Linked DNA regions of Shinella zoogloeoides. The protein of the gene in region 1 interacts with the protein of each later gene in a pairwise test. Links are inferred from orthologs where the notes say so. Each region holds a gene or a part of one and is shown in the gene's direction. Other genes may lie near its edges.

What was found.
Region 2: the proteins of gyrB (region 1) and gyrA interact in binary tests that used the Escherichia coli proteins (3 or more experiments, as listed by UniProt). The link is inferred for Shinella zoogloeoides from one-to-one orthologs.

Annotation. Positions count from the first base shown.
Region 1 is NZ_CP132311.1:3,631,942-3,638,028, forward strand. What follows is about bases 1,261-4,318. They hold gyrB (DNA topoisomerase (ATP-hydrolyzing) subunit B), read left to right. Parts: upstream 1,261-1,602; coding sequence 1,603-4,035; downstream 4,036-4,318. Other genes in these bases: Q9316_RS18820 (helix-turn-helix domain-containing protein), read left to right, coding at 1,261-1,466; Q9316_RS18830 (nitroreductase family protein), read right to left, coding at 4,079-4,318. In the rest of the region: mltA (murein transglycosylase A), read left to right, coding at 1-533; Q9316_RS18815 (Smr/MutS family protein), read left to right, coding at 520-1,089; more of Q9316_RS18820, read left to right, coding at 1,086-1,260; more of Q9316_RS18830, read right to left, coding at 4,319-4,672; gabD (NADP-dependent succinate-semialdehyde dehydrogenase), read left to right, coding at 4,831-6,087. UniProt on the Escherichia coli protein: DNA gyrase negatively supercoils closed circular double-stranded DNA in an ATP-dependent manner to maintain chromosomes in an underwound state.
Region 2 is NZ_CP132311.1:1,583,850-1,588,601, reverse strand. What follows is about bases 1,286-4,623. They hold gyrA (DNA gyrase subunit A), read left to right. Parts: upstream 1,286-1,651; coding sequence 1,652-4,423; downstream 4,424-4,623. Other genes in these bases: Q9316_RS08990 (hypothetical protein), read right to left, coding at 4,592-4,623; Q9316_RS09000 (MarC family protein), read right to left, coding at 1,286-1,412. Also shown: Q9316_RS09010 (cupin domain-containing protein), read left to right, coding at 1-120; Q9316_RS09005 (GNAT family N-acetyltransferase), read left to right, coding at 188-751; more of Q9316_RS09000, read right to left, coding at 783-1,285; more of Q9316_RS08990, read right to left, coding at 4,624-4,738. UniProt on the Escherichia coli protein: A type II topoisomerase that negatively supercoils closed circular double-stranded (ds) DNA in an ATP-dependent manner to maintain chromosomes in an underwound state.

The DNA of each region.
Region 1 (6,087 bases):
GATCGATGAAGCGCATTACCTATGCCGCAAAATCCGGGCATCCCTTCTCGCCGATCGGCAAGCTGCTGATCGACCGCGGTGCGATCGATGCCGCAACCGTCTCCATGGCCTCGATCCGCGACTGGCTGGCCCGGCATGAAGACCAGGTGGACGAAGTGCTCTGGCACAACCGCTCCTTCATCTTCTTCAAGGAAGCGACGGTCGATGATCCCTCGCTCGGCCCGATCGCCGCCGCCAAGGTGCCGCTGGTCGCCGGTCGCTCGCTGGCGGTCGACCGGACGATCCACACCTTCGGCCTGCCCTTCTTTATTGCGAGCGGCAGCCTCACCCACATGGACGGCGGAAAACCCTTCCGTCGGCTGATGCTGGCGCTCGATACCGGCACGGCCATCGTCGGCCCCGCGCGCGGCGATATCTTCACCGGATCCGGCGATGCGGCGGGGGCGCTGGCGGGCCATGTGCGCAATGTCGCCACCTTCCACATCCTCGTCCCCCGCGCGGCGGCGGAGCGCTACCTCCATGCCGAAGGATAAGACGCTCTCCAGCGAGGACCGCATCCTCTGGGGCAAGGTGGCGCGCAGCACGCGGGCGCTGCCCGGCAGGCTCGACGCCCTGACCGAGTTCGAGGCCGTTTTCGCCGAAGAGATCGCGCAGCCGAAACCGCCCGAGGCGGCGCCGAAGAAGGCGAAGCCCGGCAAGCCCGTTGAAGACATCGCGCTTACCCTCGGCCGCGGCAGGGAGACCCGCCATTACCCGCTGGAGCGTCCCGTCAAGCGCAAGATCGCCAAGGGGCGCCTGGCGCTCGAGGCGCGCATCGACCTGCATGGCATGATCCAGAGCGAGGCGCACGGCTTCCTGCTCGGCTTTCTCATCAAGGCGCATGAACGGGGGCTGCGCCATGTGCTCGTCATCACCGGCAAGGGCACCTCGCTCGGCAGCGATGGCGCGCTGAAGCGGGCGGTGCCGCTTTGGTTCTCGCTGCCGGAGTTCCGGCCGCTGATCTCCTCCTACGAGCCGGCGGCGCGCAATCATGGCGGGGAGGGCGCGCTTTACGTCCGCCTCGCCCGCCAGCCGGGAGACCGGTCGTGACGACACCCTTCGGCAAGGCCGTCCGGCACCTGCGCGACCGCAAGGGTGTCTCGCAGAAGGAGATGGCCGCGGCGCTCGGCGTCAGCCCCGCCTACCTCTCGGCGCTGGAGCATGGAAAGCGCGGCATGCCGAGCTTCGATTTCCTCCAGCGCGTCGCCGGCTACTTCAACGTCATCTGGGACGAGGCCGAGGAACTCTTCCGCATCGCGGAGATTTCCGACCCGCGCATCGTGGTGGATACCGCCGGCCTGCCGCCGGAATATACGGCCTTTGCCAACCGCCTCTCGGCCGAAATTCGCAACCTGCCGCCCGAGACGGTGCGCCGGCTTGCCGGCATCCTCGAAAAAGCATGCAATTCCCGGGTAAAACCCGGTTGATCCCCTGAATTCTGCCGTGTTTGCGGGCTCTCTGGTTTGGAACTTCAGGGCAAAATCCCTATATTCAAGGAATCCGGAAAGCCGTGATTCGCCCCGCTTTCCCAGCCTGCCGCGAAAACTCTGGAAAGACTTTTGTATGACTGAGACACCCGAGACCGAAAACGGCCCGGCCGAGTATGGCGCAGATTCGATCAAGGTCCTCAAAGGGCTTGATGCGGTGCGCAAGCGCCCGGGCATGTATATCGGCGATACCGATGACGGTTCGGGCCTGCACCACATGGTCTACGAGGTCGTCGACAACGCGATCGACGAGGCGCTGGCCGGCCATGCCGACATCGTGACGGTGACGCTCAACGCCGACGGCTCCGTGACGGTGACCGACAACGGCCGCGGCATCCCGACCGACATCCACAAGGAAGAGGGCGTCTCGGCGGCCGAGGTCATCATGACCCAGCTCCACGCCGGCGGCAAATTCGACCAGAATTCTTACAAGGTCTCGGGCGGCCTGCACGGCGTGGGCGTTTCGGTGGTGAACGCGCTTTCCGTCTCGCTCAAGCTGAAGATCCGCCGCGTCGGCAAGATCCACGAGATGAGCTTCACCCATGGCGTCGCCGATGGCCCGCTGACTGTGACGGGCGACTGCGGCGAGGAGACCGGCACGGAAGTGACCTTCCTGCCCTCGCCGGAAACCTTCTCCAACATCGAATTCGTCTATTCGACGCTGGAGCACCGCCTTCGCGAGCTGGCCTTCCTCAATTCGGGCGTGCGCATCCTCCTCACCGACCGCCGCCATTCGGACGTCAAGCAGGACGAGCTGATGTATGAGGGCGGCCTCGAGGCCTTCGTCACCTATCTCGACCGCGCCAAGAAGCCGCTGGTCGACAAGCCGATCGCCATCCGCGGCGAGAAGGACGGCATCACGGTCGAAGTCGCCATGTGGTGGAACGACAGCTACCACGAGAACGTGCTGTGCTTCACCAACAACATCCCACAGCGCGACGGCGGCACGCATATGGCCGGCTTCCGCGGCGCGCTGACCCGCCAGGTCGTCTCCTATGCCGAAAGCTCCGGCATCATGAAGAAGGAGAAGGTCACGCTGACGGGCGACGACTGCCGCGAAGGCCTGACCGCCGTTCTCTCGGTCAAGGTTCCCGACCCGAAATTCTCCTCGCAGACCAAGGACAAGCTGGTCTCCTCGGAAGTGCGTCCGGTGGTCGAAAGCCTCGTCAACGAAGCGCTCAACACCTGGATGGAAGAGCACCCGGCCGATGCGAAGACCCTCATCGGCAAGGTCGTGGAGGCCGCAGCGGCCCGCGAGGCGGCGCGCAAGGCGCGCGAACTGACACGGCGCAAGGGCGCGCTCGACATTTCCTCGCTGCCCGGCAAGCTGGCCGATTGCTCCGAGCGTGACCCGGCTAAATCGGAGGTCTTCCTCGTCGAGGGTGATTCGGCCGGCGGTTCGGCCAAGCAGGGCCGTTCGCGCGAGAACCAGGCAATCCTTCCCTTGCGCGGAAAGATCCTCAACGTCGAGCGCGCGCGCTTCGACAAGATGCTGTCCAGCCAGGAGATCGGCACGCTGATCACCGCGCTCGGCACCTCGATCGGCAAGGACGAGTTCAACGCCGACAAGTTGCGCTACCACAAGATCATCATCATGACGGACGCCGACGTCGACGGCGCGCATATCCGTACCCTGCTGCTCACCTTCTTCTTCCGGCAGATGCCGGAGCTGATCGAGCGTGGCCATCTCTACATCGCCCAGCCGCCGCTCTATAAGGTGGCGCGCGGCAAATCGAGCCAGTACCTGAAGAACGAGAAGGCGCTGGAAGACTACCTGATCGGCTCCGGCCTGGACGATGCGGCGCTGGAGCTGGGCTCGGGCGAGGTTCGCGTCGGCCAGGACATTCTCGAGCTGATCCAGGATGCGCTGCGCCTGCGCACGCTGCTCGACGGCCTGCATTCGCGCTACAACCGCTCGATCATCGAGCAGGCGGCGATCACGGGCGCGCTGAACCTCGAACTCAGCCACGACCGCGAGGCCTTCGCCGCCAAGGCCGAGGAGGTCGCGCGCCGCCTCGATCTCATCGCCGAGGAGACGGAGCGCGGCTGGGAAGGCTCGGTCGCGACGGATGGCGGCCTGCGCTTCGAGCGCATGGTGCGCGGCGTCAAGGAATTCGCCCATGTCGACATGGCGCTGATCGGCTCGTCCGACGCGCGCCATATCGATCAGCTCTCGGCCCGCTTCAAGGAAACCTATTCGGTGCCGCCGGTGCTGCGCCGAAAGGACGGCCAGATCGAAATCACCGGTCCGCGCGCGCTGCTCGATGCCGTGTTCGCGGCCGGCCGCAAGGGCCTGTCCATGCAGCGCTACAAGGGCCTTGGCGAAATGAACGCCGAGCAGCTCTGGGAAACGACGCTCGATCCGAACGTCCGCTCGCTGCTGCAGGTGAAGGTGACGGACGCGACGGACGCCGACGGCCTTTTCGCCCGCCTGATGGGCGACGAGGTGGAGCCGCGCCGCGACTTCATCCAGGAAAACGCGCTCAGCGTCGCCAATCTCGACATCTGACGAAGAGAGCCGCCGAAAGGCGGCTCTTTGGTTTCAGGGGTCGTCAGGAGACGAACCGCCCCTCCGAGATGAACTCGTCCACCGGCTTGCGCGTGCTCGGCACCTCGCGCTTCATGAGGTCTTCCGGCAGCGTCTCCTTCGGCGCGATCTTGCCGATGGCAAGACCGGCCTCGACGCGAAACCCGTCGGGAATGCCGAGGACTTCCATCGCCTTCGCGCGATCGATGCCGCCCATGCCGTGGGCGTGGTAGCCGGCACGCGTCGCCTGCAGGGCAAGATAGGCCCAGGCCGCGCCGGTATCGAAGGCGTGGGTATAGATGGGCCGCATCTCGCCGTCGGCGTTTTTGCGGTGGGTCTGCGAGACGATGACGGCAAGTACGGAAGCCTTGTCGGCCCAGCGGCGGTTGCCCTCGTCCAGCGTGTTGTAGATCGTGTCGAAGGCCACAGTGCCGCGATGGCCGTAGATGAAGCGCCAGGGCTGGCCGTTGCCGGCCGAGGGCGCCCAGCGCGCCGCTTCGAACAGCGACAGCAGCGTGTCCTGCGGCATCGCCTCGCCGGTGAAGGCGCGGGGCGACCAGCGGTCGAGGAAAATGGGGTCGATGGCGTGGTCCGCCGAGCGGCCGGTGGGGTGGGTCATTGCAAGCCTCGCATGTCATGTCTGCGCGGCGACCTTAGACCCGCCGGCCCGCGCGGCGAAGCGGTAAAATCGCCGCTCTGTCGCATTGTCGAACGGGTGGCTGACGCAATATAACCCTTGCGACACATCACACGGCATCGCGAAAATGGGAGATATCGATGAGCCTCAAAGACCCGAGCCTGCTCCGCCAGGCAGCCCTTGTCGGCACGCGCTGGATCGAAGCTGACGCCAGCGGCATTGCCGTGAAGAACCCGGCGACGGGCGAGCTCGTCGGCCATGTCCCGAAGCTCGGCGCCAAGGAAACCAGGGAAGCGATCGATGCGGCCGCCGAGGCCCAGAAGGGCTGGGCCGCCCGCACCGCCAAGGAACGCTCGGCCGTGCTGCGCAAGTGGTTCGAGCTGATGATCGAGAACAAGGACGATCTCGGCCGCATCCTGACCATGGAACAGGGCAAGCCGCTGGCCGAAGCCACCGGCGAGATCGTCTACGGCGCCAGCTTTGTCGAATGGTTCGCCGAAGAAGCCCGCCGCCTCTACGGCGACATCGTGCCCGGCCACCAGAAGGACAAGCGCATCCTCGTGATGAAGCAGCCGATCGGCGTCGTCGCGGCCATCACGCCCTGGAACTTCCCCAACGCCATGATCACCCGCAAGGCCGGCCCCGCCTTCGCCGCCGGTTGCGCCATGGTGCTGAAGCCCGCCTCGCAGACGCCCTTCTCGGCGATCGCCATAGCCATCCTCGCCGAGCGAGCCGGCCTGCCCGCCGGCCTCTTCTCGGTCATCACCGGCTCGGCCCGCGAGATCGGCGCGGAAATGACCGCCAACCCGACCGTGCGCAAGCTCACCTTCACCGGCTCGACGGAAATCGGCGCCGAGCTCTACAAGCAGTGCGCGCCGACCATCAAGAAGCTCGGTCTGGAGCTGGGCGGCAATGCGCCCTTCATCGTCTTCGACGATGCAGATCTCGACGCCGCCGTCGAAGGCGCGCTGATCGCGAAGTTCCGCAACAACGGCCAGACCTGCGTGTGCGCCAACCGGCTCTACGTGCAGGAAGGCGTCTATGACGCCTTCTCGGAAAAGCTCGCCGCCGCCGTCGGCAAGCTGAAGACCGGCAACGGGTTCGACGAAGGCGTCATCCTCGGCCCGCTGATCGACACGGCGGCGCTGGAAAAGGTGGAGGAGCACGTTTCCGACGCGCTGAAAAAAGGTGGCCGCGTCGTACAGGGCGGAAAGCGCCATGCGCTCGGCGGCACCTTCTACGAGGCGACCGTTATTGCCGACGTCACGCCCGACATGGCCGTCGCCCGGGAAGAGACGTTCGGCCCCGTCGCCCCGCTCTTCCGCTTCAAGGACGAGGACGACGTCATCGCCCAGGCCAACGACACGGAGTTCGGTCTTGCCTCCTATTTCTACGCC
Region 2 (4,752 bases), 2.0 Mb from region 1 along the record:
GTGCTGCACGACTTCGAGAACCGCTCGGACGCGCGGGTCGGTCTGCTCAACGTTTTCCTGCCCGGCGGCTTCGAGGAGAACATGCCGGCCATCGTCAAATGGTTCGCCGACAACCCTTGAACATGTTCCGCGGTGGCGACAGGCCGTTCCCTTGCATGCGTTGCCATGGCCACCTAGATCAGCCGGCATGATCGCTTTTCCAGACTTGCCCATCACGACCGAACGGCTCGTGCTTCGGAAATTTGCCCCCGGCGACTTTTCCGCCTTCGCTTCCTACCATTCCCGGCAGGACGTCTATCGTTACCTCTATGCCGACCCGCCGGAGGCAACGGCGCTGGAAGAGCGGTTCGCGAGGCTGCTGAACGCTGAGTTCGAACAGGATGGCGATGTGTTCAAGCTGGCCGTCACGCGCAAGGGCGATGACATGCTGCTCGGCGAGGTGCTGCTGAAACTGGAGAGCAAGGACGCGCTGCAGGGCGAAGTCGGCTATATCTTCAACCCCGTCCATGCCGGCCAGGGCTATGCGACGGAAGCCGTTGCCGCGATGATCGACCTGGGCTTCTCCGCCTTCGGCTTTCATCGCATCTTCGCGCGGCTGGATACCGGGAACAAGGGTTCGGTCGGGGTCGTCGAACGCCTCGGCTTGCGGCGCGAGGCTCATCTGGTCGAAAACGACCGCTTCAACGGCACCTGGGGCGACGAATATATCTACGCCATTCTGGCACGCGAATGGAAAGCACGGCGGCACTAGCAACCGGCGTGCGCGACCATTCTCCGCCCGCTCAGAGAGCGAAGGCGGATTTCACGCCGTCGACCACGAACTGCACCGCCAGCGCCGCGAGGATGACGCCGAGCAGGCGCGTGAGGATGGCACGGCCGGTATTGCCGAGGAAACGGTCGATGCGCTCGGCGATGACCAGCGACAGGAACAGGATGCCGATGCAGAGCGCCAGGACGCCGATGAGGACGCCGCGTTCGAGCGCGGAAGGGAAGGAGCCGGAGGTGAGGATCGTCGCGGAGATCGCGCCGGGGCCGGCGATCAGCGGCAGGGCGAGCGGGAAGACGGCGATGTTGTGGATGTGGTCGCGGGTGATCGCCACCTCGCTGGTCTTCTCCTTGCGCTCGTTGCGGCGCTCGAAGATCATCTCGAAGGCGATCCAGAACAGGAGCAGGCCGCCGGCAATGCGGAAGGCGCCGATGGAGATGCCGAGCAGCGAGAGGACGCCGGAACCCGTCACCGCGAAGACGGCGAGGATGCAGAAGGCGATGATGCAGCCGCGCAGCGCCACCTGCTTGCGCTGCGGGCGTGTCATGCCCACGGTGAGCCCCAGGAAGATCGGGGCGAGGCCGGGCGGGTCGATGGTCACGAGCAGGGTCGTGATCGCATTGACCACGAGATCGATGTTCAGCATGGAAGGCGTTTCCCCTCGCCGTTGCGCGGCCGTTTGCGATGGCCTTGTGCCCGCATTGTTAGGCGAGGGCGAGCCGCAAGGGAAGGGCGGTGACAAAGTCCTGCCGGCAAGACCATGAAAATGCGCAAATTGGCGGATTTACAGGAAAAGCCTGTTCAAAACCCCTGGCGAAATTGGCGCTTGGAGCATCGGTAGGCTATAAAATTGCATCTGATTCTGAACAACGATCGTGACCGAAATTGACAGAACAATCGACACCCGGCGGCAAGAACCCTCCCGGCATTGAGCCGATCTCCATCATCGAGGAAATGCAGCGGTCCTATCTCGATTACGCCATGAGCGTGATCGTGTCCCGCGCGCTGCCCGATGTGCGCGACGGCCTCAAGCCCGTGCACCGGCGCATCCTCTACTCGATGAGCGAGATGGGGGTCGACTGGAACAAGAAATACGTGAAGTCGGCCCGCGTCACCGGTGATGTGATGGGTAAATACCATCCGCACGGCGACAGCGCGATCTACGACGCGCTGGCGCGCATGGCGCAGGACTGGTCGCTCCGCCTGCCGCTGATCGACGGCCAGGGCAACTTCGGCTCCGTCGACGGCGATCCGCCGGCGGCCCAGCGCTACACGGAATGCCGCCTAGAAAAGGCCGCCCATTCCCTGCTCGACGACCTCGACAAGGAAACGGTCAACTTCCGTGACAACTACGACGGCACGATGAGCGAGCCCGTCGTCGTCCCGGCCAAGTTCCCGAACCTCCTGGTCAACGGGGCGGGCGGCATCGCGGTCGGCATGGCGACCAACATTCCGCCGCACAACCTTTCCGAAGTCATCAACGGCTGTATCGCGCTGATCGACAATCCGGCGATCGATCTGCTCGACCTGATGCAGCACATTCCGGGGCCTGACTTCCCGACCGGCGCGCTGATCCTCGGCCGCGCCGGCATCCGTCAGGCCTACGAGACCGGCCGAGGCTCCGTCGTCATGCGTGGCCGCGCCACGATCGAGCCGATGCGCGGGGACCGCGAGCAGATCATCGTCACCGAGATTCCCTTCCAGGTGAACAAGGCGTCGATGATCGAGAAGATGGCGGAACTCGTGCGCGACAAGCGCATCGAGGGCATTTCCGACCTTCGCGACGAATCCGACCGCGACGGCTACCGCGTCGTCATCGAGCTGAAGCGCGATGCCAATGCCGAGGTCATCCTCAACCAGCTCTACCGCTACACGCCGCTGCAGACCTCCTTCGGCTGCAACATGGTGGCGCTGAACGGCGGCAAGCCGGAGCAGATGACGCTGCTCGACATGCTTCGCGCCTTCGTCGCCTTCCGCGAAGAGGTCGTCAGCCGCCGCACGAAATACCTGCTGCGCAAGGCGCGCGACCGCGCCCATGTCCTGGTGGGCCTTGCCATCGCGGTTGCCAATATCGACGAGGTAATCAGCCTCATCCGCCGCGCGCCCGATCCGCAGACGGCGCGCGAGCAGTTGATGGAGCGCCGCTGGCCGGCCAAGGACGTCGATGTGCTGATCCGTCTCATCGACGATCCGCGCCATCGCATCAACGAGGACCTCACCTACAATCTCTCCGAGGAGCAGGCCCGCGCCATCCTCGAGCTGCGTCTGGCGCGCCTTACCGCGCTCGGCCGTGACGAGATCGACGAGGAACTCAACAAGATCGGTGAGGAGATCAAGGACTATCTCGACATCCTCTCCTCGCGCCTGCGCATCATGACGATCGTCAAGGACGAACTCGCCGCCATCAGGGACGAATTCGGCACGCCGCGCCGCACCGAGATCGCCGAGGGCGGTCCCGACATGGACGACGAGGACCTGATCGCCCGCGAAGACATGGTGGTGACCGTGTCGCATGCCGGCTACGTCAAGCGCGTGCCGCTCGCCACCTACCGCGCGCAGCGCCGCGGCGGCAAGGGCCGCTCCGGCATGGCCATGAAGGACGAGGATTTTGCGACCCGCCTCTTCGTCGCCAACACGCATACGCCGGTCCTGTTCTTCTCCTCGCGCGGCATCGTCTACAAGGAGAAGGTCTGGCGCCTGCCGATCGGCACGCCGCAGTCGAAGGGCAAGGCGCTCATCAACATGCTGCCGCTGGAACCCGGCGAGCGCATAACGACGATCATGCCGCTGCCCGAGGACGAGACGACGTGGGAAAACCTCGACGTCATGTTCTCGACGACCCGCGGCACGGTTCGCCGCAACAAGCTGTCCGACTTCGTCCAGGTCAACCGCAACGGCAAGATCGCGATGAAGCTGGAGGAAGACGGCGATGAGATCCTCAACGTCGAGACCTGCACGGAGAGCGACGACGTGCTGCTGACGACCGCGCTCGGCCAGTGCATCCGCTTCTCGGTCGATGACGTTCGCGTCTTTGCCGGCCGCAATTCGGTCGGCGTGCGCGGCATCTCGCTCGGCAAGGGCGACCGCATCATCTCGATGACCATCGTCAGCCATGTCGATGCCGAGCCATGGGAGCGCGCGGCCTACCTTAAGCGTTCCGCCGCCGAGCGCCGCGCCAGCGGCGTCGACGAGGAGGATATCGCGCTGGTCGGCGAAGAGGTAGGCGAGATCGGCGACCTCACGGAAGAGCGCTACCAGGAGCTCAAGGCGCGCGAGCAGTTCGTGCTGACGGTTTCGCAGAAGGGCTTCGGCAAGCGGTCGTCCTCCTACGACTTCCGCACCTCGGGCCGCGGCGGCAAGGGCATCCGCGCTACCGACACGTCCAAGACGAACGAGATCGGCGAAGTGGTCGCCGCATTCCCGGTTGAGGACAAGGACCAGCTCATGCTCGTCTCCGACGGCGGCCAGTTGATCCGCGTGCCGGTGGACGGCATCCGCATCGCCAGCCGCGCGACCAAGGGCGTGACGATCTTCTCCACTGCCAAGGATGAGAAGGTGGTTTCGGTCGAGCGCATCAGCGAGCCGGAAGGCGAGGACGATGCGGAGATGATCGAGGACGATATCGACGCCGCGGAAGCGACGCCTACCGAGGAATAAACGCCTCGGGCCATTCTAGACATGGAAAAGCCGGACGGGCAGGGAACGACCGTCCGGCTTTTCATTTGACGCGGGCAACCCGGAGGGAAGGCTGCCCGCTTTGACGGCGGCATACGTGCTGCATCATCCTTTGCGCCTTACGGCGCATGGCGTTGCAGGGAGGCGTTCTTAGACGCCGAAGCCGCCTGCTTCTGTTTTCAGTCTTGCCGCCTTCAGTTCCGCGCGGTCCCGTTTGAGTTCCAGGATCGTGCGCGCAAAGTCGAAGGTGAACACGGCGCTGATGAAGACTGTGAATAGGATCGTGAGTGCGGCCATCCTACTTTACCCGA